DNA from 3 places in the Herbaspirillum sp. C7C8 genome. Region 3 is predicted to be linked to each of the others. Evidence: predicted binding sites of a transcription regulator. Region 3 holds the regulator's gene; each other region holds the start of a gene.

Region 1 (9,497 bases), on a different contig from region 3:
CAGGCGACGACGCCACCCAGGATCAGTACCGCGCCAGCGAACGCGAGACCGGCCTTGCCAAGTACGTGCATGCGCAACTCCAGCCATGAAGAAAAACCTATTGTAGCCGCGCACGACAAAGCCTTCAGGAGGGGGCGTCGTCCCGGCTCCCTGCTTCATGCGCGAGCAAGGCGGCCTTGCGCGCGATACCCCAGCGATAGCCCGAGGGCGTGCCATCCAGGCGCACGATGCGATGGCAGGGAATCAGCAAGGCGATCTCGTTGCGGGCACAGGCATTGGCTACGGCGCGCACGGCATTGGGCTGACCGATGCGCGCGGCCAGTTCGGCGTAGGTCAGCGTGATGCCTGGCGGCACCGCACGCAGGGCTTGCCAGACGCGCTGCTGGAAGGCCGTGCCACGGATGTCCAGCGGCAAGGCAGTGCCCTGGCGAGGGTCGTCCAGCGCTGCCAGTACCTGCGCGAGAGTCTGCTCGAAGGCGGCATCACCGGGGGCGAGATCGGCGTGGGGAAAGCGGTCCTGCAGTTGCTGCAACAGGGGCTCGGGCTCGCTGCCCAGGGCGACAGCGCAGATGCCCTGTTCGGTCGCTGCCACCAGCAAGGCCCCCAGCCAGCATTGCGCCACCGCGAAGCGGATTTTCTCGCCCTGGCCGCCGCGCCGGTAGACGTCAGGCTGCATGCCCAACTGCGCGGTACTGCGGGCATAGAAGCCTCCGCTGGAAGCAAAGCCGACTTCGTAGAGCGTCTCGGTCACGCTGGCACTGCCGCCCAGTTGCGCGCGCAGGCGTGCGGCGCGGTAGGCCTCGGCATAGCCCTTGGGGGTGAGCCCCGTCTGTTGCTTGAACAGACGATGGAAGTGATAGCGACTCAGACCCGCGGCCTGGGCCAGGGTGGCGGTGTCAGGCGGTTCACCGGCCTGCTCGATCAGGCGGCAGGCCTGCGCGATGGCGCGGGCCTGGCGTTCGTGCAGGGGGGGCTGGTCAGGCTTGCAGCGCTGGCAGGGACGAAAACCAGCCGCTTCGGCCGCCGCACAGCTGGCATGGAAGTCCACATTCCTGCGCAAGGGCGTCCGTGCGCCACAGGAGGGCCGGCAATAGACACCGGTGCTGCGCACCGAATACCAGAACCGACCATCGAAGCCGGCATCGCGCTGCTGCACGGCTTGCCAGCAGGTTTGCGGGTCGAGGAGCGCAGCATCGGTGGCCGGGCCCGGCATGGGGGTAGAAGTCATGGTCAGCATGGAGTGCTCCCGGAATCAGATGGCACTGATTCTAGGCGCGTGCTACCGACGATGCACTCCGATCATTGCTTTTGAATTGCTGCGTGGATGAAACGCATCATCGGACAATTCAATGATGGCAGCCATCCATCATTGAATTTTCACATCATGTGGTTCAGCTCACTGCGAGAAACGGATGCGCTGGCGCGACTTCACCGGCTGCATCACGTGTTCCAGCGGCAGCTCGTGCGATTGCTTGACCTTCTTCAAGGTGATGTTGGACTTGACGTTGGTCACGCCCGGCAGGCGCAGCAGCCGGGTCATCATGAATTCGGAAAACGCCGCCAGGTCGGGGGCGACGATGCGCAGGATGTAGTCGCCCTCGCCGGTGACGGAAAAGCACTCGGTCACTTCCGGCATGGATTCCACGGCTTTCTCGAAGAGTTCGCCACGGGTTTCGCCCTGGCGGTCCAGGGTCACGGTGGTGAAGGCGGTCACGCCCAGGCCGACCACGGCCGGGTCCAGCACGGCGGTATAGCGCTCGATGACGTGGGCTTCTTCCAGCCGTTGTACGCGACGGCTGATCTGCGAAGTGGACAGATGCACTTTCAGACCCAGCGCGCTATTGGTAATATGGCCGTCTCGCTGCAATTCGGTCAGCAAGGCCAGGTCGTAGCGATCCACGTTGATGATGCTCATTTGTCTCTCCAAAGTTCATATTTAAGAATTATTTGTGCATATTATCTAATATATCGCGCAAAAAACAATCACAAATTGCAGTCTTGACGCAATAAACTCCTCGCATGGGCCGCGCTTGTCGGCCCTCCCTATTCGAGGAGACACCAGATGGGCCACGCAGACACCCAGTTCGCCACCGCAGCCGTCAATACCGCCAATACCGCCACCACCGTCAGTGGCGACCTGTTCGACAACCCCATGGGCACCGACGGCTTCGAGTTCGTCGAGTACACTGCCGCCGATCCGGCCGGCATTGCCGCCGTGCTGGAGCTGATGGGCTTCACGGCGGTGGCGCGCCACCGTTCCAAGAATGTCACCCTGTATCGCCAGGGCCAAATCAACTTCATCCTCAACGGCGAACCCCACAGCAATGCCGCCGCCTTTGCCCAGGTGCACGGCGCCTCGGTCAACGCCATGGCCTTCCGGGTGCGGGATGCAGCCCATGTGTACAAACGTGCACTGGAACTGGGCGCTGAAGGCGTGGAAGCCAAGCTCGGTCCGATGGAACTGAACATTCCTGCCATTCGTGGCATCGGCGGTTCGCTGCTGTATCTGGTGGATCGCTATGGCGACAACGGCTCCATCTATGATGTCGATTTTCAGTTCTTCCCCGACGTGGAGCGCAACCCCAAGGGCGTCGGCCTGACCTACATCGACCACCTGACCCACAACGTCATGCGCGGCGCGATGGATACCTGGTCTTCGTTCTACACGCGCCTGTTCAACTTCCGCGAGATCAAGTATTTCGACATCGAGGGCAAGGTCACGGGCCTGCGTTCGCGCGCCATGACCAGCCCCTGCGGCAAGATCCGCATTCCCATCAACGAGAGCGCCGACGACAAGTCGCAGATCGAGGAATTCATCAAGCAGTACAACGGCGAAGGCATCCAGCACATTGCCCTGGGCACCGACGACATCTACCAGACCGTGCGCGCCCTGTATGCACGTGGGGTGCCGCTGCAGGACACCATCGCCACCTACTATGACCTGGTGGAGCGGCGCATCCCCGGTCATGGCGAAGACCTCGATGCCCTGCGCGAGCTGAAGATCCTCATCGACGGCGCCCCCACGGCGGGCCAGGGTCTGCTGCTGCAGATCTTCACCCAGAACCTGATCGGCCCGGTGTTCTATGAAATCATCCAGCGCAAGGGCAATGACGGTTTTGGCGAGGGCAATTTCAAGGCTCTGTTCGAATCCATCGAGCTGGACCAGATGCGCCGTGGCGTGATCTGACCGCCGGGCGAACGCGCTCCTGCAGCCGCCATGCAAAAGACGCAGCGCCCTGGCCGGGCCTGCGTCTTTTCGTTTTTTTACTTTCCGAGACTCAAGATCGCGCCGGGAGCGCCGTAAATCCATGCAAAGGCAACACCGCTGTCCCCTTGCAATCCCTTGCGCCCAACGGGCCGGAGTCCGCATGAACGTCGCGTATGAACAAGAAAAACCTGCCCACGCCCCAGCTGAACCGGCCATGGCAGACACGCTGGACCATGACCCCGCCGAACTGGTGGCGCAATTGAGTCATCGTATCCTGCTGCTGCAACAGCAGACCCAATCCCTGGCCCGCTTCCCGGCCAACCGCGACGGCAAGCAGCAGCGTCAGTTGCTGCAGCAGCAGATCCGCACGCTCTACCAGCAGTTGTTCGTGCTGGAACAGCAGCAGGCGCGACAGCGCAGGCGCGGCGAAAACTATCTCACCATGGCCCTGTCGGTGGCCGCCCATGCCGCACACCAGCATGCCCGTGGCGAGCTGGCGGCAGCGGTGCTTTGAGGCCGGTTTCGCTTCCTTGAAGATTCTGCCGGCTCAATAACGCAGCCGCGACAGGCTCACCAGACAAGCCGCACCCGCCAGGGCAGCGGCAAAGCACAGCACCGGCGCATAGGGCGTGGCCGATATGCCCATGAGCATGGCCACCACCGAGGCACCCACAGTCTGCCCGGTCAGGCGTGCCGTTCCCAGCATGCCGCTGGCACCGCCCGTACGCTCACGTGGCGCGGCGCTGATCATGGTGCGATTGTTGGGCGACTGGAACAGCCCGAAGCCAACCCCGCATACCGCAAACATGGCCAGCATCACGCCATCGGGCGTGCTGCGGTCCACCGTCAGCAGGGCCAGCAAGCCCAGGCACATCACCGCCAGCCCCACCCCGCCCAGCAAGCCTGCCGAGATGCGATCCGAGAGCTTGCCCGCCACCACACCGGTGAGCGCTACCGCAATCGGCCAGGCCGTCAGCAACAGACCGGCGCGCGCTGCGCTCATGCCGAGTTGATTCTGCAGCAGGAAGGGCAGCATCACGAAGACCGACATCTGCGCCGCGAAGGAGCAGAACGAAGTACCGATGGAGAGCGCAAACAGGGGAATGCGCAACAGGTCCAGCGGCAACATGGGCGCACTGGGCGATTGCAGCTTCAACAGCAGCACCAGGCTGATGGCAGTCAGCAGCGCGCACAGTGCCACCACCCAGCCGCCTTGCAGATGACCGACGGCATCGATGGTATAGAGCAGCAAGCCGATGAAGCCCATGCAAAGCAAGGCGCTCTGGCGATCAAAACGGCGTTCCGAGAGCGGATTGGCCGGCAAGGCGCGGTTGCCCACGACCAGCGCTACCAGGCCGAGCGGGATGTTGATGAGGAACAGCCAGTGCCACGAGGCCAGATGCAGGATCAGGCCGGCCACGGTCGGGCCCAGGGCATTGCCGGTGCCGGCTACCAGGGCGTTGTAGCCGATGGCACGACCCAGCAGGCGGGCCGGATAGATGAAGCGGATCAGTGCGGTATTGACCGAGAGGATCCCGGCTGCGCCCAGTCCCTGCAGTACCCGCGCCAGGCTCAGTTGCAGCATGTCGCCGCTGGCCGCGCAGGCCAGCGAGGCCAGCGTGAAGAGAAACAGCCCGCCCAGGTAGACGCGCCGGTAGCCGATCACTTCTCCCAGCGACGCCAGCGGCAGCAGGCACACCGCCATGGCGATCTGATAGCTGTTGATGACCCAGATCGCATCGGCATCGCTGGCCTTGAGATCGGCCGCCATGGCCGGCAAGGCCAGGTTGGCGATGGAGCCGTCGAGCACGGCGATGGTCAGGCCCAACACCACCGTGGCGATGGCCAGCAGGCGCTGGCGCGGCGGCAGGCCGTCATGATCGGGAGAAACGCAAGGAAGAACGGAAGTAACAGACATGACTCTGCGCGGGGGCGCCGGGAAGACAGGGAAGAAAAGGGCGTTTAGCGGAACGCCGAAATGGGCGTCAACTTCTTGTCGCGGGGAATATTGAACTTGGTCTTGGGACCATACCACTTGGTCCACAGGGCATCGATCTCGCCCTCCTTTTCCAGTGCGGCCAGGGCCTGGTTGACGGCATCGAGCAGCCGGTGCTCTCCCTTCTTGACGCCCAGTGCAGTGGGCTCCCAGGCCAGTGCGCCTTCGACGAAGCGGAACCGTCCGCCCGACTCATTGACGAAACGAATGCCCGAGGGCATCGAAATGGCCAGCGCATCGACCTGGCCCTGCGCCAGCGCCAGGAAGGATTGCGGTGTGTCGGTGAAGGTCAGCAAGCTGGCCTTGCGCAGCACGCGCCGCACCGCCTGCTCCGGGGTGGAATCGCGATTGGCGCTGATGCGCTTGCCGTCCAGGTCGGAGACCAGGTTCAGGCCGGAATCACTCTGTACGATCAGCTTGATCGGGTTCTGGTAATGCGAGGCCGTGAAATCGATCAGGCGCGCGCGTTCGCGGGTATAGCCCAAGGCCGCCGAGACCAGGTCCACCTCCCCCTTCATGAGCGCCGGCAGACGCCCCTCCACCGTCACACTGCGGTGCTGCATCTGTACGCCCAGCTTGCGAGCGACCGCGCTGCACATGTCGACATCAAACCCGACGATCTGGCCGGTCAGCGGATCGGAAAATCCCAGCGGCTCATTCTTGGACAGCGTGGCGCAGATCAGCACGCCACGCGCCTCTATCTGCCCCAGGCGGTCTGCGTGCGCCGCAGCGGGAACCAGCCAGGCCCCGGCCAACAGCAGGCTGCCCATGCCCAGTTGCTTGAGTTGCTGCGAAATCTTTTTCATGCTTTTCCTCATCGAGCGTCGAGGATAGCCCGAAACAATCCCGGATGTCACTCGCAGCAGACACTCCCATACACTTTACAAACAAATCTCTCTACGCACCAATACAGTACCCTGACAGTTTTCGGTACACATCACCTGACATGACCTGTTCACCCTGCCCTGCCGCTTCATCTGGCCGGTCCACAAGACAACGGCCCGGTCGGGTGAGGACCGGGCCGTCATCGGACAGCGATCAGACAGTCAACGGACAGCCAACGGACAATTCAGCCGTGGCCCAGATAAGCCTTGCGCACGTCGCTGTTGGCCAGCAGGTTGGCACCGGTATCGGACATGACCACATGGCCGTTTTCCAGCACATAGCCACGGTCGGCCACGCCCAGGGCCTTGTTGGCGTTCTGCTCGACCAGGAACACCGTCACGCCGCTGTCGCGGATGGTGCGGATGATCTCGAAGATCTGCGCAATCACCAGCGGGGCCAGGCCCAGCGTGGGTTCGTCCAGCAACAGCAGGCGCGGCTTGCTCATGAGGGCGCGGCCAATGGCCAGCATCTGCTGCTCGCCGCCGGACATGGTCCCGGCCCGCTGGGCCGCTCGCTCCTTGAGGCGCGGGAAAAGGCCGAAAACGTACGCGACGCCCTGCTCGATCTCGTCATTGCTGGCGAAGAAGGCGCCCATCTGGAGGTTCTCCAGCACGGTCAGACTGGGGAAGACGCGTCGGCCTTCCGGCGAGATGGCAAGTCCCCGGCGCATGATCTCGTGGGTCGGCAGCTGGGTGATGTCCTGGCCCTCGAAGATCACACGACCGCCGGAGGCACGCGGACGTCCGCACAGCGTCATCAAGAGGGTGGTCTTGCCGGCACCGTTGGCACCGATGAGGGTGACGATCTCACCCTTTTCCACCTTCAGCGATACGCCGTGCAGGGCCTCGATGGCGCCATAGTGGGTATGCACCTTGTCAAACTGCAGCATCATTCTTCTCCCAGATAAGCCTTGATCACGCGCTCGTCGCTACGCACCTGTTCGGGGGTGCCGGTGACGATGGGCTTGCCGTGCTCCATGACCAGGATGCGGTCGGAGATGCCCATGATGAGGCTCATGTCGTGTTCGATCAGCAGCACGGCCACGCCGTGCTCGCGGCGCAGGCGGTCGATCAGTTGCGACAGCTCCTGCTTCTCCTGCGGGTTCAGGCCGGCAGCCGGTTCATCCAGCAGCAGCAGGCGCGGCCTGGTGATCATGCAGCGGGCAATCTCGACGCGGCGTTGCAGGCCATACGAGAGCGTGCCCGCCTCACGATTGGCCAGTGCGGTCAGGCCGAGCTGATCCAGCCAGTAGGCCGCGCGTTGCAGCGCCTCCTGCTCGGAGCGGCGATAGGCCGCGGTCTTGAGCAGGCCCGACAGCAGGTTGGTGTTGACCTGCTGGTGTTGTGCCACCAGCAGGTTTTCCACCACGGTCATGGACTTGAAGAGGCGGATATTCTGGAAGGTCCGCACCAGCCCCTGCTGCGCCACCTGGTGGCTGGGCTGGCGGGCAATCGAGACGCCATCGAGAGCGATCTCGCCCGAGGTCGGCTGATAGAAGCCGCTGATGCAGTTGAAGACGGTAGTCTTGCCGGCCCCGTTGGGACCGATGATGGCGAAGACTTCGCGCTCCTGCACGGCCAGCGAGACGCCATCCACGGCCAGGAGGCCACCGAAGCGCATCGACAGGTTGGACACTTCCAGCATGGTTTTCATGGACGAATTCATTGCGGCAACTCCACGTGCGGACGGGTTGCAGGGAGCAATCCTTGCGGACGCCACATCATCATCAGCACCATCACCAGGCCGAAGATCAGCATGCGGTATTCGGCAAAGCTGCGCGCCAGTTCCGGCAATACGGTCAGCAGGATGGCGGCCAGAATCACGCCCAGCTGCGAGCCCATCCCCCCCAGCACGACGATGGCCAGGATCAGGGCGGACTCGATGAAGGTAAAGGATTCCGGCGTCACCAGACCCTGGCGGGCGGCGAAGAAGGAACCGGCCAGGCCGGCGAAGGCGGCACCGAGCGTGAAGGCGGAAAGCTTCACGCGGGTTGGATTGATGCCCAGCGAGCGGCAGGCGATCTCGTCTTCACGCAGCGCTTCCCAGGCGCGGCCCATGGGCATGCGCAGCAGGCGGCTGGTGACGAACCAGGTAAAGAGCACCATCAGCAAGGCCAGGAAGTACAGGAAGATCACCATATGCGCGCCCTGATAGCTCAGGCCGAACATCTGGTGGAAGGTGGTGCCGCCTTCGGTCAGCGGATTGCGCGCCATCACCACGCCGAACACGGTCGGCTTGGGGATGCCGGAGATGCCATCCGGTCCGCCGGTCAGGCTGGTCATGTTGTTGAGCAAGAGACGGATGATTTCACCGAAGCCCAGCGTGACGATGGCCAGGTAGTCACCGCGCAGGCGCAGCACCGGGAAGCCCAGCAGGAAGCCGAACAGTGCGGCGGCAGCCGCCGACAGCGGCACGCACTCCCAGAACGAGAGGCCGAAGTACTGGTTGCACAGCGCATAGGTGTAGGCACCCACGGCATAGAAGCCGACGTAACCCAGGTCGAGCAGGCCGGCGAAACCGACCACGATGTTCAGGCCCAGGCCCAGCACCACGTAGATCAGCGCCAGAGTCATCACGTCCACATAGCCGCGCGAACCGAAGAAGGGCCACACCAGCGCGGCCATCAGCAGGATCATCATGGCCGCGCGCTGCTGGCCCGGCTGCATGCGCGGCAGCGTCGGCAGCTTGATGCCGGCGCGGGTGCGCAAGAGCGCCGGCTTGGCCAGCTGGAACAGGAACACGGCCAGCACCGCCACCAGCACCGGGGTCCAGTGGGTATTGAGGACCACGCGGTAGCCCTCCAGCTGCAGCTGCATGCCCAGCAGCGGGATGGTCAATACGGCGGTCACCAGCGCCGCCGCCACGGCATTCTTGAAAGTCTCAGGCATCACGCCTCCTTGAATTTGTCGTTGTCCGTCGAGCGCAGCAGGCTCAGACCTTTTCGATGTCGGGCTTGCCCAACAGGCCCGTGGGACGGAACAGCAGGATCAGCACCAGCAGGCCGAAGGACACCACGTCCTTGTATTCGGAAGGCAGGTAGCCGGCCGCGAAGGTCTCGGCCAGACCCAGCAGTACGCCGCCCAGCATGGCGCCGGGAATGCTGCCGATGCCGCCCAGCACCGCCGCCGTGAAGGCCTTGATGCCGGCGATGAAGCCGATGTAGGGATTGAGCTTGCCGATGGTCAGCGCAATCAACACGCCGCCCACCGCCGCCAGCATCGCGCCCAGGACGAAGGTGAAGGAAATCACCTTGTTGGTATCGATGCCCAGGAGGTTGGCCATGCCCATGTCTTCAGCGCAGGCGCGGCAGGCACGGCCCATGCGCGAGCGTGCGATGAACAGCGTCAGGGCCACCATCAGCACCAGCGTCACGCCCACGATGACCATGCGCGAATACGGCACGGTGAC
Region 2 (9,497 bases), on a different contig from region 3:
GCACAAGACCCTGCAGGAAGTGGACAACATCACCTACTACACCTTCCAGTACAACATCCTCTCGCCGGACTCCATCGTGAAGTCGCGCAACATCTGGTGCGCGCCCAATCCGAGCAAGGCATGGAACGAATGGATGCTCAACGGCAAGGAAGTTCCGGCGGCCCCGGCCTCCTGCAATGCACCGCATGAAGAAGTGCTGGCGCTGGGCAAGAAGCTCAAGGTCACCGGTACACCGACCATCTTCTTCACCGATGGCTCGCGCATCCCGGGTGCAGTCGATGCCAAGGGACTGGAACAGAAGCTGTCCTCGCTGAAGTAAGCAGATAAAGCAAAGGGCGCTCGCATGGCGGGCGCCCTTCGTTCATCCGTGCTTTGCTCTGCAGGGGCTTACTTCCCGGTATGCAGTTCCATCATGGCCTGTTCGAACTTGCCCTGCACCAGCAGGGGGATGACGTTCAGACTCTTGTCCAGCGCCTCGTTGATCAGCGCCTGTTCTTCCTTGCGCGGCCGATGCAGCACGAAGTCGGCCACCGGTTGTTGCAGCCCCAGCGTACGCGGGTGACCGATGCCCAGGCGCAGCCGCCAGTAGTCCTGGGTGCCGAGGGCGGCGGTGATGTCCTTCAAGCCATTGTGCCCGCCCGAGGAACCGCCTTTCTTGATCTTGGCCACGCCCGGTGGCAGGTCCAGTTCATCATGCACCACCAGCACTTCGTCCGGATTGATCTTGTAGAAACGCGCCAGTGCGCCCACCGACTGTCCCGATCGGTTCATGTAGGTCTGTGGTTCCAGCAGCCAGACTTCGTTGCCGGCGATGCTGGTCTTGCCCGCCAGCGCGTTGAAGCGCTGCTCGCGCGCCAGGCGCACCGGGCCGGCGAGGTTGTCGACCAGCCAGAAGCCGGCATTGTGGCGGGTTTGTTCGTATTCCGGGCCGGGGTTGCCGAGACCGACGATGAGGCGGATGGACATGGTGCAAAAAGACGAGGACGCGCAGTGCGAAAGCGTCGATTATCCCGGCTTTGCGGCCGCGCGTCCAATCCGCGCGTGGCCGGGTATGACCCGATGAAGCCCATGCGGCCTCGCTTCGGAGTGCCATCGGGCAATGTCAAGATTGGCTTGGCTGGCCGAATTGCGTATCATCCAACGCTTGTTTTTCCTTACTGCATAAACGCTTAACTGCTTAATTGCTCAACTGTTGACTGGGTTTCACCATGCTGCCTTCTATCGAACAACGACTCGCCCTTGAACTCGCCGCCAAGCCGGTTCAGGTCGCTGCCGCCATCGCCTTGCTGGACGAAGGTGCCACCGTTCCCTTCATCGCCCGCTATCGCAAGGAAGTCACCGGCGGACTGGACGATGTCCAACTGCGTCTGCTGGAAGAACGTCTGCGTTATCTGCGCGAGCTGGAAAGCCGCCGCGCCGCGATCATCGCCTCCATCGAAGAGCAGGGCAAGATGACGCCCGTGCTGCTGGACGCCATCACCCACGCGGAAGACAAGACCCGCCTGGAAGACCTCTACCTGCCCTACAAGCCCAAGCGCCGCACCAAGGCCCAGATCGCCGCCGAAGCCGGCCTGACCGAGCTGGCCGATGCGCTCCTGAATGATCCGACCCTGAACCCGGAAGAAGAAGCGGCCAAGTTCATCAAGCCCGCCTTCACCACCGACAACGGCGACAACCCCGGCGTGCCCGATACCAAGGCCGCCCTCGATGGCGCGCGCCAGATCCTCATGGAACGTTTCTCGGAAGATGCCGAGCTGCTGCAAAGCCTGCGCGAATACCTCACCGAGCATGGCGTGGTCGAATCCAAGGTGATCGAGGGCAAGCAGGATGCCGGTGAAAAATTCGCCGACTATTTCGATTACTCCGAGACCTATTCCACCATCCCCTCGCACCGTGCGCTGGCGCTGTTCCGTGGCCGCCGCGAAGAGATGTTGAACGTCATCCTGCGCCTGGATACCGAAGAAGAGAAGCCGAAGTGGGATGCCCCGCACAATCCCTGCGAAGGTCGCATTGCTTCACGTTTCGGTGTGTCCAACAAGGACCGTCCGGCCGACAAGTGGCTCTCCGACACGGTGCGCTGGGCCTGGCGCGTGAAAGTCTTCATGCACCTCGAAACCGAGCTGATGACCAATCTGCGCGAGAAGGCCGAGGCCGAAGCCATCAACGTCTTCGCCCGCAACCTGAAGGACCTGCTGCTGGCCGCACCGGCCGGCCCGCGTTCGACCATGGGTCTGGACCCGGGCCTGCGTACCGGCGTGAAGGTCGCCATCGTGGACGCCACCGGCAAGGTCGTGGCCACCGACACCATCTATCCGCACCAGCCGCGCAATGACTGGAACGGTTCGCTGCACACCCTGTCGCAACTGGCCGAGAAGCACAATGTCTCGCTGATCTCGATCGGCAACGGCACCGCCTCGCGTGAAACCGACAAGCTGGCCCAGGACCTCATCAAGCTGCGCCCGGAGCTCAAGCTCACCAAGATCGTGGTATCCGAAGCGGGCGCATCGGTGTATTCGGCCTCCGAATTCGCCTCCAAGGAATTGCCGGACCTGGACGTGTCGCTGCGTGGCGCGGTCTCGATTGCGCGCCGCCTGCAGGATCCGCTGGCCGAGCTGGTCAAGATCGATCCCAAGTCCATCGGCGTGGGCCAGTACCAGCACGACGTGAGCCAGTCGCAACTGGCGCGCTCGCTGGATGCCGTGGTCGAGGACTGCGTCAACGCGGTTGGGGTCGATGTGAACACCGCTTCCGCGCCGCTGCTGGCGCGCGTCTCAGGACTGAACGCCAGCGTGGCACAGAGCATCGTGTCCTATCGGGATATGAAGGGTATGTTCAATTCGCGCGCAGCCCTGCGCGAGGTGCCGCGCCTGGGCGAGAAGACCTTCGAGCAGGCGGCCGGCTTCCTGCGCGTGATGAATGGGGAGAACCCGCTGGATGCCTCGGCAGTCCACCCGGAATCCTATCCGCTGGTGGAAAAGATCCTGGTCGACATCAAGAAGGATGTGAAGAGCGTGTTGGGCCAGACCTCGCTGCTCAAGGGCTTGTCTCCGGCCAAGTATGCCGACGAGAAGTTCGGTGTGCCCACCGTCACCGACATCCTGAAGGAGCTCGACAAGCCGGGCCGCGACCCGCGTCCTGAATTCACCACCGCGACCTTCAAGGAAGGCGTGGAAGAGATCAAGGACCTGCGCGTGGACATGATCCTGGAAGGCGTGGTCACCAACGTGGCGGCCTTCGGTGCCTTCGTCGACATCGGCGTGCACCAGGATGGCCTGGTCCACATCTCGGCGCTGTCCAACAGCTACGTGAAGGACCCGCACACCGTGGTCAAGGCGGGCCAGGTGGTCAAGGTCAAGGTGCTGGAAGTGGACGAGAAGCGCAAGCGCATCGCCCTGACCATGCGCCTGAACGACACCGCGCCTGCCCCGGGCGCGCGCAACGAACAGCGCGGTGATCGCACCGATTCGCGCCGTCTGTCGCAACACCAGAACCAGCGCGGGCGTGAGCAGGCACCGGCCAACAATGCGATGGCGGCGGCGTTTGCCAAGTTGCGTGGGTGATGTGAACGGCTGACTGCGTTGTCATGGGCATCCGCTTTTGTGGATGCCCATGCCTCATGAAGTCCATGAACGATGGCTGCTCCTTGTGGGAGCAGCCATTTTTTTTTTATGCGGCCCACAACATGCGGCCCGATGCCATAGAGTTCTCCAACTATTTTTAGTTATGCCATGTAAAACGCTGCATTTGTGAGCGATGGACTCGTCTTTCATTACCATGGCTGCCCTCGTAGTCGTGTCTGTCGATGAGATGCCGCAACGCTCCTTCCTCTCGTCCAGACCGGACATCGCGATCATGGAAAGGAACCGAGGATGAGTTTGCACGTGGGAGATCGGCAGTGGTCACCGCATCTGCCTGACCCAATCAGTCAGCGGCGCGCGTTCGCCCGGCGCCCTGGAGCAAGCGGCCTGCGGGCACTTTTCCTCCAGACCTCGTGTATCCCGGCGGCCTTTGCTCCATCCCGCCTTTCTTTCGCTCCCGCATGATCAAGCGCAGCCAACTGAAACACCCGAAGCTGTTTCGCTTCCTCATCCTGATCATCGGAACATTCGCGCTGGCCGGATCGGAACTGACAGCAGGTTTTTCGATGGTGTTGCTATTCCATGCGGCCTTGCTGCTGGTGCACTACCACTGGCCGAGCAGACTCGGATGGTGGCTGATCACCGGCTGCATGGTACTGCCAGTCCTGCTGGTCACAGGACTGATATGGCGCACTTCCGGTTACCCAGTGAGCTTCGGAGACTATTCTGGTTTTTCCGTTCTCTTCGCCAGTTTCCTGATCACGATGGTGGCAATGGTCTTGCTGATTTTCTACGCCGCCCAAGTGAACAACGCCATGGTCTGAACGAGCATCCGGTGCCCCTGTCATGACCATCCTCCTGGAACCTCCCGTCACCATGAAAAATATACGCATCCAAAGAGCGAGACTGCTGCTTGTGCTCATTTTGATCCTGACCGTCCTCAGCATTTCCCTGAATGTGCTGATCTATCTATGGCTTCAGGAGCGCTTCCTGCTTTCATCCTTGCTGCTGCCGTTGATTCTGACACTGCATTACCTCTTTCCCAGCAAGGGCGGATATCACTGTATCGCTACCCTCGCCGCGGTAGCGAGCTTGTATCTCCTCTGGAAGTTGATCTTCATCTATACCTTGTTCTCCGACAGCTCCCTGCCGACAGACTATCTTGCCCTGTATTTACTGCCATCCGCGCTGCCCCTTGTCTTCTTGTTCCTCATCGTTTATGCGGCGCGTATCACCTCCGGTCCCGCGCAGACGACGCCGCCTGATGCGTCCAGCGTTCCGGGTCAGCCCGAGGCCCAAGGATGAGCAAGCGCCTGAAATACCCCGAGCTGCTGTTGGCCGTCATCGTATTCACCGGAGTCTGCATCTTTCGCGGACTGGTCTTCGCCAGCGCTTATTCGCTGTTCTTTCTCATCCCGCTATGGCTGCTGATCTGGCATTACGCGATGCCGACCCGCACGGGATGGCTGCTCATCATCGCGTTCATGCTGCTGCCTTATCTATTCATGCTGGGAGAGGTGTGGCGCCTGGCTGATTTCCACCTTGATCTTGCAAGCCTTGGTAACACAGGGATTGCAACGGCGATGGATCTTGTTCTGTCGGTGGCCTGGGTGCTCGTCACCGCTTATGCGAGTCAGGTGACGCGTGAAGACGCTTAGTCGTGGGTCATGTTTTTTATGCCAAGGAGTGTGATTTGCAATCAGAACCTGTGTATCAACTCGATCATCCCCGTCTGCTGAAGGCCTTGCTTGCCTTCATCGCCTTCGGTACTTTCAATACCATCTTGCGCCTGATCATGAGGCGGTTCGGTCCGCCGATCGGTTTCGATGTTCTGCTGCTCCTTGTGATCGCCGCCATACCGTGGATTCATTACCTCCATCCCAGCCGGATCGGCGCCGCGGTGATGAAGATACTGTGCGTGATCCAGGCCGTGGCCAGCGCGATTGAGCTCTTTCTCATCTTCGAGCCGGAATTCCAATTTTCCGGTGGCCCCGGAAAATGGTTGTTCTTCTTCGCGGCCCAGATTCTCTCCCTGGTCTTTCACTGTCTGTTGTTCAGGGCCGTCAACGTCCATGCGCAGAACAGCGGCTTTGACGAGACAGCCGAATGGCTCGATGGCCTCTCCAAAGACCGATAAAAAAAACGGCCGCCCGTTGGCGACCGTCAGCAGGGTGATGTCCAGCTTGGCGCCGGATCGCATCACGCGCTGGTACTGATCCGCGTCTGGCTCACCGAGACGGAAATGCTCACCGTCGTCTCGCTGGCCACCAGCGTGCCGCCCTGTCCATCCGCATTGCCATCGCTGCCGGTGCCATCCTCACCCTCCTGCTTGCCGCCCTTGACCTTGTTGATGAAGTCGCTCAGCGCCTTTTGAACCAGGTCGTAGGTCTTGTCGATGTTGCCGGCGATGTCACCCTGCAGCACGTTGAGACTATCGAGAATGCCGCGGGCTTCCTTGAAGCCCTGGTCGACGCCCTTGAAGATGAGATTCATGTAGTCATCGATGTTGCTGGCGTCTTCCTTGTCCGGGTTGTTCTGCTTGAAGAGGTCGAACATGTTGGTGATGAAGGAAACGATACGCCCGGCCGTAGCCTCGGGCGAATTGTCTTGCGTTGCCGCCGTCTGGATTGCGTTGTCGCCCAGCTGCGGGCGCAGGATGTCGTTGATGTTCTCGATGGCCGTCTTGTAGACCAGTGACAGCGGATCGTTCTGCGTCTGCAGCGACACCTCCAGCGATGATTGCACGATGGACAGGTTGAACTGGGCCTTGGCACCACTCACGGTGAGCAGGTTGGCTTGCTTGGCCTGGGCGATCTTGTCGCTGCTGGCGCTGTCGTCCGAGGTCGCGGACAGTTGGTCGTTGCCAGACGCCCCTGCAGAGCTCGACGAGGGGGAAGCGGAGGTGGTGGGCAGCAGGGACTTGGTGTCCACGCCGGTGGTGTTGCCGATTGCCATGACGGTCTCCTGAAAAAAAAGGGGATCCGGGCATCAAGGGGGAGACGGATCCACGGAAGCGAAACTGCGCACCATGCGCATCCACTCCATTGCTGCATAACGGCCCGTTCAAAGCGGACTTGATGTTGACAGAAATTTACATCCTTCAGTTTCTGGGATAGTTCGTTGACAAGTCTGCATTGCATTCGCGCAATCTTTCGAAGAGCCTTGCTGGAAAAGGATTTGCGGCGATACCGTGCGTGCCGTCGGGCGGCCTGAGATGGGCACAGGCAATCAAGAAAAAATGTAACGAAATGTGCGCAAGTTGCTGGCAGCGGGATTTCAATTGCAGTGAGGTAATGAAATCGTGCTGGCAGCAAGACAATGAGCGCGCACGGATGAGCTGAACGAAAACGCAACGTCTCGAGACACTGCGTTCAACGTGGGCTTTGCACCCACTCGCTCACGCCTCACTCCATCACGAACAGGCGTCGATGTTCGCGGATGGCATAGCGATCCGTCATGCCCGCGATGTAGTCGGCCACCTTGCGCGCCTGCTTGTCCAGCCGTTGGGTTTCATCGACGATGCCCTTGACCTGATAATCCGGCGGCAGCAGGTTGGGCTGGCCGATGAAGGTGTCGAACATCTCGGCGATGATGCGGCGTGCCTTGGCGGTCATGCGGTTGACCTGGTAATGGCGGTAGAGCTTCTCGCGCAGGAATTTCTTCAGGATGGCGGCTTCGGCAGCCATGGCATCGGAGAAGGCGATCAACTGCGGTGCATTGCGTACATCTTCGATGTCGCGGGGTGCGATCTCGGCGATGCGGCTGCGCGAGGTCTGGTTCAGATCGATGATGAGTGCATTGATCATGCGACGCACCGTCTCATGAATGACGCGACGGCCAGTGATGCCGGGGTAGGTCTGTTCGACCTCGCGCAGATGGCGCGCGAAGAAATCGACTTCGCTCATCAGTTCCATGGTCAGCAGTCCGGAACGCAGTCCATCGTCGATGTCGTGATTGTTGTAGGCGATCTCGTCGGCCAGGTTGGCCAGTTGCGCTTCCAGCGAAGGCTGTTTCTTTTCCAGGAAACGCACGCCGATCTCGCCCAGCTGCCGGGCATTGTGCAGGGAGCAGTGCTTGAGGATGCCCTCGCGCGTCTCGAAGGTGAGGTTCAGGCCATCGAAGGCAGCGTAGTGCTGCTCCAGTTCATCGACCACGCGCAGGCTCTGCAGGTTGTGCTCGAAGCCGCCGTGATGCTTCATGCAGTGGTTCAGCTCGTCCTGCCCGGCATGACCGAAGGGAGTGTGGCCCAGGTCGTGTGCCAGCGAGATGGCTTCCACCAGGTCTTCGTTCAGTTGCAGGTTGCGCGCGCACGAACGGGCAATCTGTGCGACTTCGATGCTGTGGGTCAGGCGCGTACGGAAAAGGTCGCCCTCATGATTGACGAAGACCTGCGTCTTGTATTCGAGACGGCGGAAGGCGGTGGAGTGGACGATGCGGTCACGGTCGCGCTGGAACTCGCTGCGCGATCCGGGCGGGGTTTCACTGTAGCGCCGACCTCGCGAACTTGCCGAGTGGGCGGCATAGGGGGCGAGATGGTCAGGCGCTTCAGTGTGCATGTTCATGCTCCGGTGCAGGCCGCCAGGGTTTGCAAGAGCAACTCCTGCGGCGCGTTGGTAATCAGAGGACTGCCCAGCGGCTTGATCAGGATGAACTTGATCGCGCCACCTTCATTCTTTTTGTCCACTTCCATGAGGTCCAGCCAGCGTTCCGTGCCCAGGTCGGGAGCCACGGTGGGCAGGCCGGCGGCGGCGGTCACGGCACGAATGCGTTCGCACGTGGCGGCATCGATGTAGCCCAGGCGCTGCGACAGGTCCGCCGCCATCACCATGCCACAGCCCACCGCTTCACCATGCAGCCACTGACCATAACCAAGGCCATTCTCGATGGCGTGGCCGAAGGTGTGGCCGAAGTTGAGGATGGCGCGCAGGCCACCTTCGCGCTCGTCCTGGCGCACCACCTCGGCCTTGATCTCGCAGGAGCGCTGGATGGCATAGGCCAGGGCGGCGTCATCCTTGGAGACCAGGCGCGCCATATTGGTTTCGATCCAGTCGAAGAAGGGCGCATCGATGATGGCGCCGTGCTTGATGACTTCGGCTATGCCGGCCGCCAGCTCGCGCGGAGGCAGGGTGTGCAGGGTGGCGGTATCGGCGATGACGGCCTGCGGCTGGTAGAAGGCCCCGATCATGTTCTTGCCCAGCGGATGATTGATGCCGGTCTTGCCGCCGACCGACGAATCCACCTGCGAGAGCAAGGTCGTGGGCACTTGCACGAAGGGCACGCCGCGCATGTAGGAGGCCGCGGCAAAGCCGGTGAGGTCGCCGATCACGCCGCCACCCAGCGCGACCAGAGTGGTCTTGCGATCACACTTGTCGGCCAGCAGACGATCAAAGATCTTCATCAGGCTGGCCCAGTTCTTCTCCTCTTCGCCATCGGGCAGCACGATCTCGGTGACCTGCTTGCCGGCTGCGCGCAGGGCCTGCGCTACCTTGTCCAGGTAGAGCGGGCCGACCTTGTCATTGGTGACGATGGCCACGCGCTTGCCCTTGACGTATTGCGGCAGCAGGGTGGGGTCGTCCAGCAGCCCGCGGCCGATGTGGATGGGATAGCTGCGCTCGCCCAGGTCGACGTTGAGGGTCAGGGAGGCGATCGTGGTGGCGGCGGAGGCGATGTTCTGGTTCATGCTGCGAAGGCTGGGTTCGGCGCTGGCAGCGCCATGAAGGATCTGGGTGGAATGACTGCGCGAGAGTGTGGTGGTGCCATCGGCAGCCTGGGTCAGGACTGCGCTGGCGGTTTCCAGGACGATGGTTTCCTCAGGTGCCGGTACCGCTTGCCAGGCACCTTCCTTGGGCGAGAGTTCCAGGTGGCTGATGATGGTCTGTACCAGGAACTGCACATTGGGCCGGTTGGTCTCGACCACGA
Region 3 (9,497 bases):
AGAACAATGCCCAGGCGGAACGCAGCGGATCGCCCTGGCAGGAATGTGAAGAAAAGTACCCGAAATGCGCTGATTTCAGGTGCGGGAATGTTAAAGTTTGCCCAGAACTGGTCGATAATCCATACGACAGGCGGGTGCGCTGCGCCCCCACCCTACAAGGAATACTGCCGTGAACGTTAACGACGCCCTCAAATCCGCTGCCCTCAACACCGAGCAGACGCAGACGCAAGCCCGCACCACCGCCCAGGGCGGCGCTGCCGCCGGCAACAGCGCGGCTGCCACCGCCGCCACCTCGGACAGCGTGCGCCTGTCCAGCACCTACCAGGCGCTGGAAACCAAGGGCGACAGCAAGAGCAGCAGCTTTGACGCCAAGAAAGTGGCCGAGATCAAGGCCGCCATTGCCAATGGCACCTTCCAGATCGATCCCGAGAAGGTCGCCAATGGCCTGATCGATACCGTCAAGACCCTCATCAGCGCCCGCCCGGCCTGATCACCTTTCGTTTTTGCAGAGGATCTTTCGCATGAATCCGGCCAGCAAACTGTCCCAGGAACACGCTGCCATGTCGCGCCTGGTGGAAAAACTGACCCAGGAACAGGCTCTGCTGGCCGAAGCCACTGCGGAAGGGCTGACCGACATCATTTCCGAAAAAGCTGCCATCGTTGCTGAAATGTCCACCCTGGCTGGCAACCGTCATGCCTTGCTGGGTACGCTGGGCTACAGCGCAGATGAAGCCGGCATGCAGAAGTGGATGAATGAACAGGCCAGCGAGGCCGACCGCGATCTCTGGGCCGGCCTCTTCGAACTGGCCCAGGATGCCAAGGAACTGAACCGCGTCAATGGCCTGCTGATCGGCAAGAAGCTCTCCATCAACCAGAGCGCACTCACGATTCTGCAAGGCAAGACCGGCACTGGCAATTTCTATGGCCCCGACGGTCAGAACAGCATCAAATCCTCGGGCCGTCGACTGGGTGTGGTGTAGCGCTTCCCGCTCAGGCGCGGTACCAGCAAAAAGCCCGGCATGGCCGGGCTTTGTCGTTAACGTGTCTGCAAATGAGGCATCGGCAAATACGGCATGCTGCTCATTGTCGTACTGCGGACTCAGGCCACCCCGCTCCAGGAATGCTCGCGCAGATAGGAACGCATGCGCGAAATCGCCTGGCTGTGCAGCTGGCATACGCGCGATTCGGAGACACCCATGACCGCACCGATTTCCTTGAGGTTCATTTCCTGCTCGTAGTACAGCGCCATGAGGAGCTGCTCACGCTCGGGCAGGGCCTTGATGGAATCCACCACTGCTTCACGGAAACCACCGTTGATCAGGGTCTGCAGCGGATCATCCTCACCCTCGCCGGTCTGATAGCGGTCCAGGAAGTGCTCATGACCGCCCTCGTCGTCGTGAAAGTCCTCGTAATAAATCAGTTGATGGCCACCACAGTCGGTCAGCAGGGCCTGGTAATCACTCAGACTGATCTTCATGTGCTGCGCCACTTCCGCCTCCTGCGGCTGGCGGCCCAGTTGCTGCAGCAGGGTCTGCATGGCCTCTTCCACCTTGCGCGCATTCTGGCGGATGCTGCGCGGCAGCCAGTCGCTGCTGCGCAGTTCGTCGAGCATGGCGCCACGGATACGCTGCACGGCATAGGTCTCAAACTGCGCGCCATGGGTTTCCTCATAGCGGTTGACGGCGTCGAGCAGGCCCATCATGCCGGCCTGGATCAGGTCGTCCACCTCTACGCTGGGGGGCAGCTTGGCCTTGAGCTGATGCGCCAGCTTCCTGACCAGCGGCGCATGCTGCTCCAGCACATCGTTCTTGCCCTTTTTTCCCTTGACGTTATACATGCACGTCACACTCCCAGGCTGGCACCGTCGGTGGCCATGCGGTAGCTGCTGCCGGTCGCGTCCGGGGTCGCCGTAAAGCGCTTGGAGAGGCGCTGGAACGCCAGCGCCGCCCCGGCGAAGGGAAACACGTCCATCACCGCCCGGCCCTGCCCGGTGGCCCGGCGGATATGGTCATCGGCCGGAATCGACCCCATGAAATTCAATTGCGCCGCCAGGTAGCGGCTGGCAGCCTGGGCCATGTTGGCATAGACGGTGCGGGCTTCGGCTTCGGTGGCATCGTTGACGATGAGACTGAAGGGACGGCGACCGATACGGTCGCTCAGGCTCTTCAGGAGCACATAGGCCGATTTGATCGACGAGGCCGTGGTCGAGACCTGGATCACGATCTCGCCCATTTCCATGGTCGGCACCGGCAGCGACAGGTCGCGCGCCAGCACGCCATTGACCAGGGTGATCTCGGCCTGGCCAATCAGGCTGTCGAAGATCTCGGCCAGCCGTCCTGCGTGCGGGTCGGTGGCCGAAGGAACGCTGCGGCGGGCGATGCGCGCCATCGAAAATCCTTCCGGCAGCAGACGGGTAGCCTCGATCAAGGGACGCTCCATGCGCGCCACCTCCTGCAGCGTGGCCACGTCATGGCGCAAACCGATGCGCGTCAACAGTCCGGTACTGGCCACGTCGCCATCCACGACCAGCACACTGTGCTTGGCCTGGGACAGCGAGGCCGCCAGGTTGATGAGCATGGCGCTCTTCTCTTCCTCGCCGAGGACGGAGAAGAAGGTAAACAGTCGCGGCACCGGCCTTTCCAGCATCCGGCGCAGTCCTGCTGCCTGGTCGATGTCGTAACTAGCCAAAGCTCACCTCGCGCAGGCCCTTGTCATTCATCGACATCGCGGTCGGCCCGATCACGCCCGGCAACTCGCCCTCCTGGAACTCGAAGGGCGCGGTTTCGCGCTTCTGCTTGAAGGCGCGGTCGGCCAGATACAGCTTGTTGGCCACGTGCAGGTCTTCCGGCACGCGCTGGCCATTGGCCACGTAATGCAGGTTGAGCTTGTGGCGGATCACCACATCGAGCACATTGCCGATGGTGGCGGCTTCATCGAGTTTGGTGATGATGCAGCCGGCCAGACCGGAGCTGGAATAGGCATGCACTACTTCGTTGAGGGTCCCGCCGGTGGCGGTGGCGTTCAGGCACAGCAGGCGCTTGATGTCCACGCCGGCACCGGCCAGCATGGCGTCCTGCTCGGCCACCATCTGATCGCGCTGGCCCACGCCGGCGGTGTCGATCAGCACGGTGTGCTTGCCTTTCAACTCTTCCAGAGCGATGCGCAGGTCGGTCTCATCCTTGACCGAGTGGACCATCACGCCCAGGATCTTGCCGTAGATGCGCAGTTGTTCGTAACCGCCGATGCGGTAGCCGTCGGTGGTGATCAGGGCCAGCTTGCCGGAGCCGTGGCGCATCACGCAGCGCGCCGCCAGCTTGGCGGTGGTGGTGGTCTTGCCCACGCCGGTGGGGCCGACCAGGGCGAAGACGCCGCCGTTTTCGAGCAGCTCGTTTTCGTTGGCCAGGGTGTTGAGATTGCGTGCCAGCACCGACTTGACCCAGAACATGATGTCCTGCGACTTCGAGTTGGCGGGCAGGTTTTCGGTAATCAGACGCGACAGGCTGGCCGAAAAACCGGCCGCCAGCATTTCCTTGAGGACCACACCCTTGAGCGGGTCGCGTTTTTGCGTACCGCCCCAGGAAATCTCGGCCAACTGGGTTTCCAGTACGCCGCGCATGGAGCGGATTTCACTCATGACCTCGGACAGGATTTCGTCATAGTCCTTGCCATCGAATTCGGGCAGCGCCGAGCGCGGGCGCATATCCTGCTCGCCGGACTCCTGCGCCTGCTGCGCCGAGGTCGCTGCCCGGCCGCCAGCGGCCTGCTCGGCGCGGCGGCTGCGCCAGACGCGGGCGTCGCTGGCCGATGCAGGTTCTGCCGCGCGCGCCGGGGTACGCGCCTGGGCGGGCTGATCCAGTAGTGGCGCGTTCTCGGGGCGTGCTGCGCGAGTGGGCTGCTGCGCCACCGGGGAGGACAGCAGGGCCGGACGCCGCGGCTGCTGGGCGCTGGGCAAGCCCGACTGCTGCTGCAGCGAAGCCGCCTGGGCACGTCCATTCGGATCGCGTGCGCCGGTCGGCGCCACCAGGGTGGTCATGTCCTCGTTGGCCATGGCCAGGATCTCCACCCCGTCAGGAATGTTGCGGTTGGAGAGAATGACGGCATCCGGACCAAGCGCCTCGCGAACCTGGCGCCAGGCCTCGCGAGAAGAATTGGCGATAAATTTCTTGACGTTCATGCTTGCCCTCCAACTAGGCTGGTAACTTTAATCGTTTTCGACTCGGGGACTTCAGCGTGCGACAGCACGCGCAACTGCGGCATGGCGCGGCGCAAGAAGCGCGCCAGCAAGGTCCGCAGCGGTGCGCCGACCAGCAGCACCGGCGCCAGGCCCATCTGTTCCTGGCGTTGCGCGGCCATCTCGGTCTGCTGTACCAGCGAATCGGCCAGGCCCGGCTCGATACCGCCGGTCTCGCCGCTGGCTTGCAGTGCCTGCATGAGCAGGCGTTCGAGCTTGGAATCGAGGGCCATGACGGCCAGCTCGTTCTCGCCCGGGAAAATCTGTTGCACGATGGCCCGGCCCAAGGCAATCCGGACAATCGCCGTGAGGTCGGTCGGGTCCTGAATGCGGGCGGCATGCTCGGCCAATGTTTCGATGATAGTGCGCATATCGCGGATATGCACCCCTTCCAGCAAGAGGTTTTGCAAGACCTTCTGCAGGGTGCCCAGCGGCAGCATCTTGGGCACCAGGTCTTCCACCAGCTTGGGGGCTTCCTTGGCCAGGTGGTCCAGCAGGCTCTGCACTTCCTGGCGGCCCAGCAGCTCGGCGGCATGGGTGGTGATGAGGTGATTGAGGTGGGTCGCTACCACGGTGCCGGCATCGACCACGGTATAACCCATGGTGGAAGCCTGTTCGCGCAGGCCGCTGTCGATCCACACGGCCGGCAGGCCGAAGGCCGGGTCCGAGGTCATCATGCCCGGCAGCGGACCGGTCACCATGCCGGGATTGATGGCCAGGTACTGGCCGGCATGCGCCTCGCCATTGCCCACTTCCACGCCCTTCAAGGTGATGCGATAGGCCGAGGGTTTCAGTTCCAGGTTGTCGCGGATATGAATCGGCGGCGACAGGAAACCGACCTCCTGGGCGAACTTCTTGCGGATACCCTTGATGCGCTTGAGCAGTTCCCCGCCCTGCCCCTTGTCCACCAGCGGAATGAGGCGATAACCCACTTCCAGGCCCAGGGTATCGACCGGCATCACGTCGTTCCAGGTGGCCTCCTCGGCCTCGGAGGGCGCGGCGGCCGAAGCCGCTGCCTGGGGCGCCGACGCAGCAGCCTCGGTCTTGGCCTTTTCGGTACGCTTGCCGATGGCATAAGCGCCGCCCGCCATGGCCGCCGCCAGCAGCAGGAAGGCAATGTGCGGCATGCCCGGGATCATGCCCATGCCGCCGATGATGATGGCGGTGATGTAGAGCACCTCCGGCTTGGCGAAGAGCTGATTGATCAGCTGTCCGCCCACGTCCTGATCGTTGGCCACGCGCGAGACCACCACACCGGCGGCCGTCGAGATGATCAGCGAGGGAATCTGCGCCACCAGGCCGTCACCGATGGCCAGCAACGTGTAGTTCTTCAGGGCTGCATCGAAGGCCAGGTCATGCTGCACCATGCCCACCACCAGGCCGCCGACGATGTTGACCACGGTCACGATGATGCCGGCGATGGCGTCACCGCGCACATACTTGGAGGCACCGTCCATGGCGCCGTAGAACTCGGACTCCTGCGCCACTTCCTTGCGGCGGGCGCGCGCCTCGGGCTCACCGATGAGGCCGGCGTTGAGGTCGGCGTCGATGGCCATCTGCTTGCCGGGCATGGCGTCCAGGGTGAAGCGTGCGCCCACTTCGGCGATACGACCGGCACCCTTGGTCACCACCATGAAGTTGATGATGGTCAGGATCACGAACACCACGATACCGACGGTGTAATTGCCACCGATGAGGAAGTGACCGAAGGCCTCGATCACCTTGCCGGCCGCATCCGGGCCGGTATGTCCTTCGGTGAGCACGATACGGGTGGAGGCCACGTTGAGCGAAAGGCGCAGCATGGTCGACACCAGCAGCACCGCCGGGAAGGCGATGAAGTCCAGTGGCTTGACGGTGTAGAGCGCAGTCATCAGCACGATCACCGACAGCGAGATGTTGAAGCTGAACAGCAGATCCAGCATGAAGGCCGGCAAGGGCAGCACCATCATCGCCAGCATCATGATGATGAGGATGGGCGCCGCCAGCGCCCGACCATTCTTGATCGGGACCCAGGCCGGGATTTTCATGGTGTTGAGTTTGGTTGCCATTGTTACCGTCTGTTTCTATTCTTGGGTCCGCGCGGTTTCTTGGGCGCGGTCGCCGGATCGAGCTCTCTGGGCACGGCCAGATCGGTCGGTTCGACCGGACGATTGCCGCCGAACTGCCCATAGGTACGCAGCTGGAACACATAGGCCAGCACTTCTGCCACGGCGGTGTAGAGCGCCTCGGGGATCTCGTCGCCGATCTCGGTATGGGTGTGCAGCGCACGCGCCAGGGGCGGCGCTTCCAGCAGCGGAACCTTGTGCTCGCGGGCCAGCTCGCGGATCTTGGCGGCGATGTCATCGGCACCTTTGGCCACGACCTTGGGCGCGCCCATCTTGCCTTCGGCGTACTTCAGCGCCACCGCATAATGGGTCGGGTTGGTGACCACCACGTCGGCAGTGGGCACTTCAGCCATCATGCGGCGACGGGCCATGGCGCGCTGCATCGCGCGGATCTTGCCCTTGATGTGCGGGTCGCCTTCGGATTCCTTGTGCTCCTGCTTGACCTCTTCGCGCGTCATGCGCAGCTTGCGACCGTAATTCCAGATCTGGTAAGGCACATCCAGCACGGCGATGAGGATCAGCGCCGAGACCATGGTGATGAAGCTGAACCACAGCAACTGCGCCGAATGCGCGCCGGCGGTCTTGAGCGACTCCACCCCCAGCCCCAGCACGGCATCGAGCTGGCTGCGAATGGCCATCCAGGCCACGATTCCCACCAAGAGAGTCTTGAGCACGGCCTTGCCCAGTTCCACCAGCGAATTGACCGAAAACATGTTGGACAGGCCGCTGATGGGGTTGAGCTTGCTGAATTTGGGCGCCAGCGACTCGACATTGAACAGCCAGCCCCCCAGCATCAGCGGGGCCGCGATGGTCGCCAGCACCATCATGAAGGCGATGGGAATGAGCGCGATGGCCACATCCAGCAGGTGCGCGGCGAGCATGTCGAACATCACCACCGGATCGAAAGCGGCCGCCCGCTCAAAACTCATGGTCGCCACCAGCACGCGATCCAGGCTGGTGACCACCGAACCACTGAAGAGCCAGACACAGCTGCCACCAACCAGCAGCATCAAGGTCGTGGCCAATTCGCGCGAACGCGGGACATCCCCCTGCTCACGGGCACGCTCAATGCGTTTGCCCGTGGCGGGTTCGGTCCGCTCCATGTCGCTGTCTTCGGCCATCCGCCGTATCCCCCTGCTAAACCGCTTTTCCTCCAGCACTGCACGCGCTGGACGGATTTCTAGAACAATAGGCTAGGATTATTGGCGAGCAAGCGCCCCGAGCATCAGGGGAATAAGGGCGAAAAGCTGCCCCATTTCGGACTAGGCAAAAACCCAAGGGTCTGCCTGCGACAAAACGCTGCGTATCGGTTCAACAATAGATGAAGAAAGTCAAGCCGGACGGGCCCTCGCGGCCACCTGCCCGGCCCGGAAGGCAGGTCCCGCGTGGCGTACAGGCCACATCAAGACAAAACGCTCCGAAGTTGCCTTAATGGCAAGTCACGGAGCGTTTGCGGGTAAAACGGCAGGAAGAGAACGACTTCAGAAGCCCAGACTCTCCAACAGGTCGTCCACCTGGCCCTGGTTGGCGATGACATCCTTGCCGGCCGGATCGATCTGCGGACCGTTGAGCAGGCCGGTATCTTCGCGCTTGGTCTCGGACGGGGCATAGTCCACCAGCAGTTGCACCAGTTGCGACTCCAAGTCATGCGCCAGCTTGGTGACGCGCTTGATGACCTGGCCGGTCAGGTCCTGGAAGTCCTGGGCCATCATGATGTCCAGCAGTTGCTGCTTGGTGAGGCTGCTGTCCTCGCTGGTCTGGGCCAGGAAGGCCGAAGTCTTTGCCGCCAGGGCGCGGACATCGGCTTCGGCAAAGCTGCCGGTGGCCGCTGCATCCCATTGCGCCTTGAGTTCGCTGGCACCCTCATTGATGCGCTCCTGCAGCGGACTGGCCAGTTCGGTGGCATTGAGCACGCGCTGGGCCGCCTGCTCGGTCATGCGGGCCACGTATTCCAGGCGGTCACGCGCGTCGGGCATGTCGCTGGCGGCCTTCTCCAGAAGCCGGTCAAAACCCAGACCGCGCAAGCTGTCGTGCAGGTTGCGCGTCATGTGGCCGATGCGGACCAGCACCTCGTCGTTGACCCCGGCACCCTCGCCGGAAGCGGTACGGGCAGGATTGGCAGCGTTGTCCACCTCAGCCACCTGCGGCCATCTTTTCGAAGATCTTGCCCAGCTTTTCATCCAGCGTGGCGGCGGTGAAAGGCTTGACCACGTAGCCGTTGGCACCGGCCTGGGCGGCGGCGACGATGTTCTCCTTCTTGGCTTCGGCGGTCACCATCAGCACGGGCAGCTTGGAGAGGGCCGGATCCTTGCGGATTTCCTGCAGCATGGTCAGGCCGTCCATGTTGGGCATGTTCCAGTCGGAGACGACGAAGTCGAACTGGTCGCTGCGCAGCTTCTGCAACGCCTGCACGCCATCTTCGGCCTCATCCACGTTGGTATAGCCCAATTCCTTGAGCAGGTTGCGCACGATGCGGCGCATGGTCGAAAAATCGTCGACGACTAAGAACTTGGTATTGGGACCCGACATGCTAAGACTCCATCTGAACAATTGAATTCTTGGTTATCGGCAAGTGCATGAGCCAACTTGAACCGATACCTCTTTTCACCTCAGCACGGGCTGAGCGCCCGTGCTGCCCCTCATCTGCCTCGCATTGTAGTGCAGCAAAACAAAATCGGCAGAACAATCCGCGCCGAAACCCGCTTCAGACGCGCAGTGCGCGACTTCCGTGTTCCGCCAGCCACGCCAGCACCCTGCCCGGCATGGCCTGCAGCGACAGGACTTCGTGCGCGGCACCGATGGCGATGGCTTCGCGCGGCATGCCGAAGACCACACAGGACGCTTCATCCTGGGCAAAGTTGTAGGCACCGGCATTGCGCATCTCCAGCATGCCCTGGGCGCCATCCTTGCCCATGCCGGTCAGGATCACGCCCACCGCATTCTTGCCGGCACAGGTGGCGGCCGACTGGAACAGCACGTCCACCGAGGGGCGATGACGGTTCACCGGCGGTCCCTGATCGAGCTGGGTCATGTAGTTGGCGCCGCTGCGCACCAGCTTGAGGTGCGAGTGGCCCGGTGCGATATAGGCATGGCCGGGCAGCACGCGTTCATTGCCGGCCGACTCCACCACCGAGATCTTGCACAGGTTGTTCAGACGCTGG

What was found. Region 3 encodes FliA, which starts transcription of late flagellar genes. Its sites were predicted from a motif close to CTAAAGTTTNNNNNNNNNNNGCCGNTA; they were not measured.
Region 1: a site for FliA is predicted at 3,278-3,304, ahead of HWE01_RS03885 (FlxA-like family protein). Genes of this name have one in related genera too.
Region 2: a site for FliA is predicted at 6,631-6,657, ahead of HWE01_RS05045 (DUF5610 domain-containing protein). Genes of this name have one in related genera too.

Annotation. Positions count from the first base shown of each region.
Region 1 is NZ_JABXGG010000002.1:354,337-363,833, reverse strand. It holds gene HWE01_RS03905 (alpha/beta hydrolase) at 1-71, opposite strand, end outside; gene ada (bifunctional DNA-binding transcriptional regulator/O6-methylguanine-DNA methyltransferase Ada) at 125-1,237, opposite strand; gene HWE01_RS03895 (Lrp/AsnC family transcriptional regulator) at 1,397-1,915, opposite strand; gene hppD (4-hydroxyphenylpyruvate dioxygenase) at 2,063-3,187, shown strand; gene HWE01_RS03885 (FlxA-like family protein) at 3,369-3,722, shown strand; gene HWE01_RS03880 (MFS transporter) at 3,756-5,126, opposite strand; gene HWE01_RS03875 (ABC transporter substrate-binding protein) at 5,171-6,010, opposite strand; gene HWE01_RS03870 (ABC transporter ATP-binding protein) at 6,274-6,978, opposite strand; gene livG (high-affinity branched-chain amino acid ABC transporter ATP-binding protein LivG) at 6,978-7,754, opposite strand; gene HWE01_RS03860 (high-affinity branched-chain amino acid ABC transporter permease LivM) at 7,751-8,977, opposite strand; gene livH (high-affinity branched-chain amino acid ABC transporter permease LivH) at 9,021-9,497, opposite strand, start outside.
Region 2 is NZ_JABXGG010000003.1:106,139-115,635, reverse strand. It holds gene HWE01_RS05080 (DsbC family protein) at 1-319, shown strand, start outside; gene pth (aminoacyl-tRNA hydrolase) at 388-966, opposite strand; gene HWE01_RS05070 (Tex family protein) at 1,209-3,560, shown strand; gene HWE01_RS05065 (hypothetical protein) at 4,040-4,402, shown strand; gene HWE01_RS05060 (hypothetical protein) at 4,425-4,883, shown strand; gene HWE01_RS05055 (hypothetical protein) at 4,880-5,236, shown strand; gene HWE01_RS05050 (hypothetical protein) at 5,278-5,778, opposite strand; gene HWE01_RS05045 (DUF5610 domain-containing protein) at 5,778-6,533, opposite strand; gene HWE01_RS05040 (deoxyguanosinetriphosphate triphosphohydrolase) at 6,983-8,134, opposite strand; gene aroKB (bifunctional shikimate kinase/3-dehydroquinate synthase AroKB) at 8,137-9,497, opposite strand, start outside.
Region 3 is NZ_JABXGG010000005.1:53,884-63,380, reverse strand. It holds gene flgM (flagellar biosynthesis anti-sigma factor FlgM) at 170-490, shown strand; gene HWE01_RS08185 (flagella synthesis protein FlgN) at 522-980, shown strand; gene HWE01_RS08180 (RNA polymerase sigma factor FliA) at 1,100-1,837, opposite strand; gene HWE01_RS08175 (MinD/ParA family ATP-binding protein) at 1,843-2,646, opposite strand; gene flhF (flagellar biosynthesis GTPase FlhF) at 2,681-4,174, opposite strand; gene flhA (flagellar biosynthesis protein FlhA) at 4,171-6,279, opposite strand; gene flhB (flagellar biosynthesis protein FlhB) at 6,282-7,457, opposite strand; gene cheZ (protein phosphatase CheZ) at 7,818-8,477, opposite strand; gene cheY (chemotaxis response regulator CheY) at 8,470-8,865, opposite strand; gene HWE01_RS08145 (protein-glutamate methylesterase/protein-glutamine glutaminase) at 9,041-9,497, opposite strand, start outside.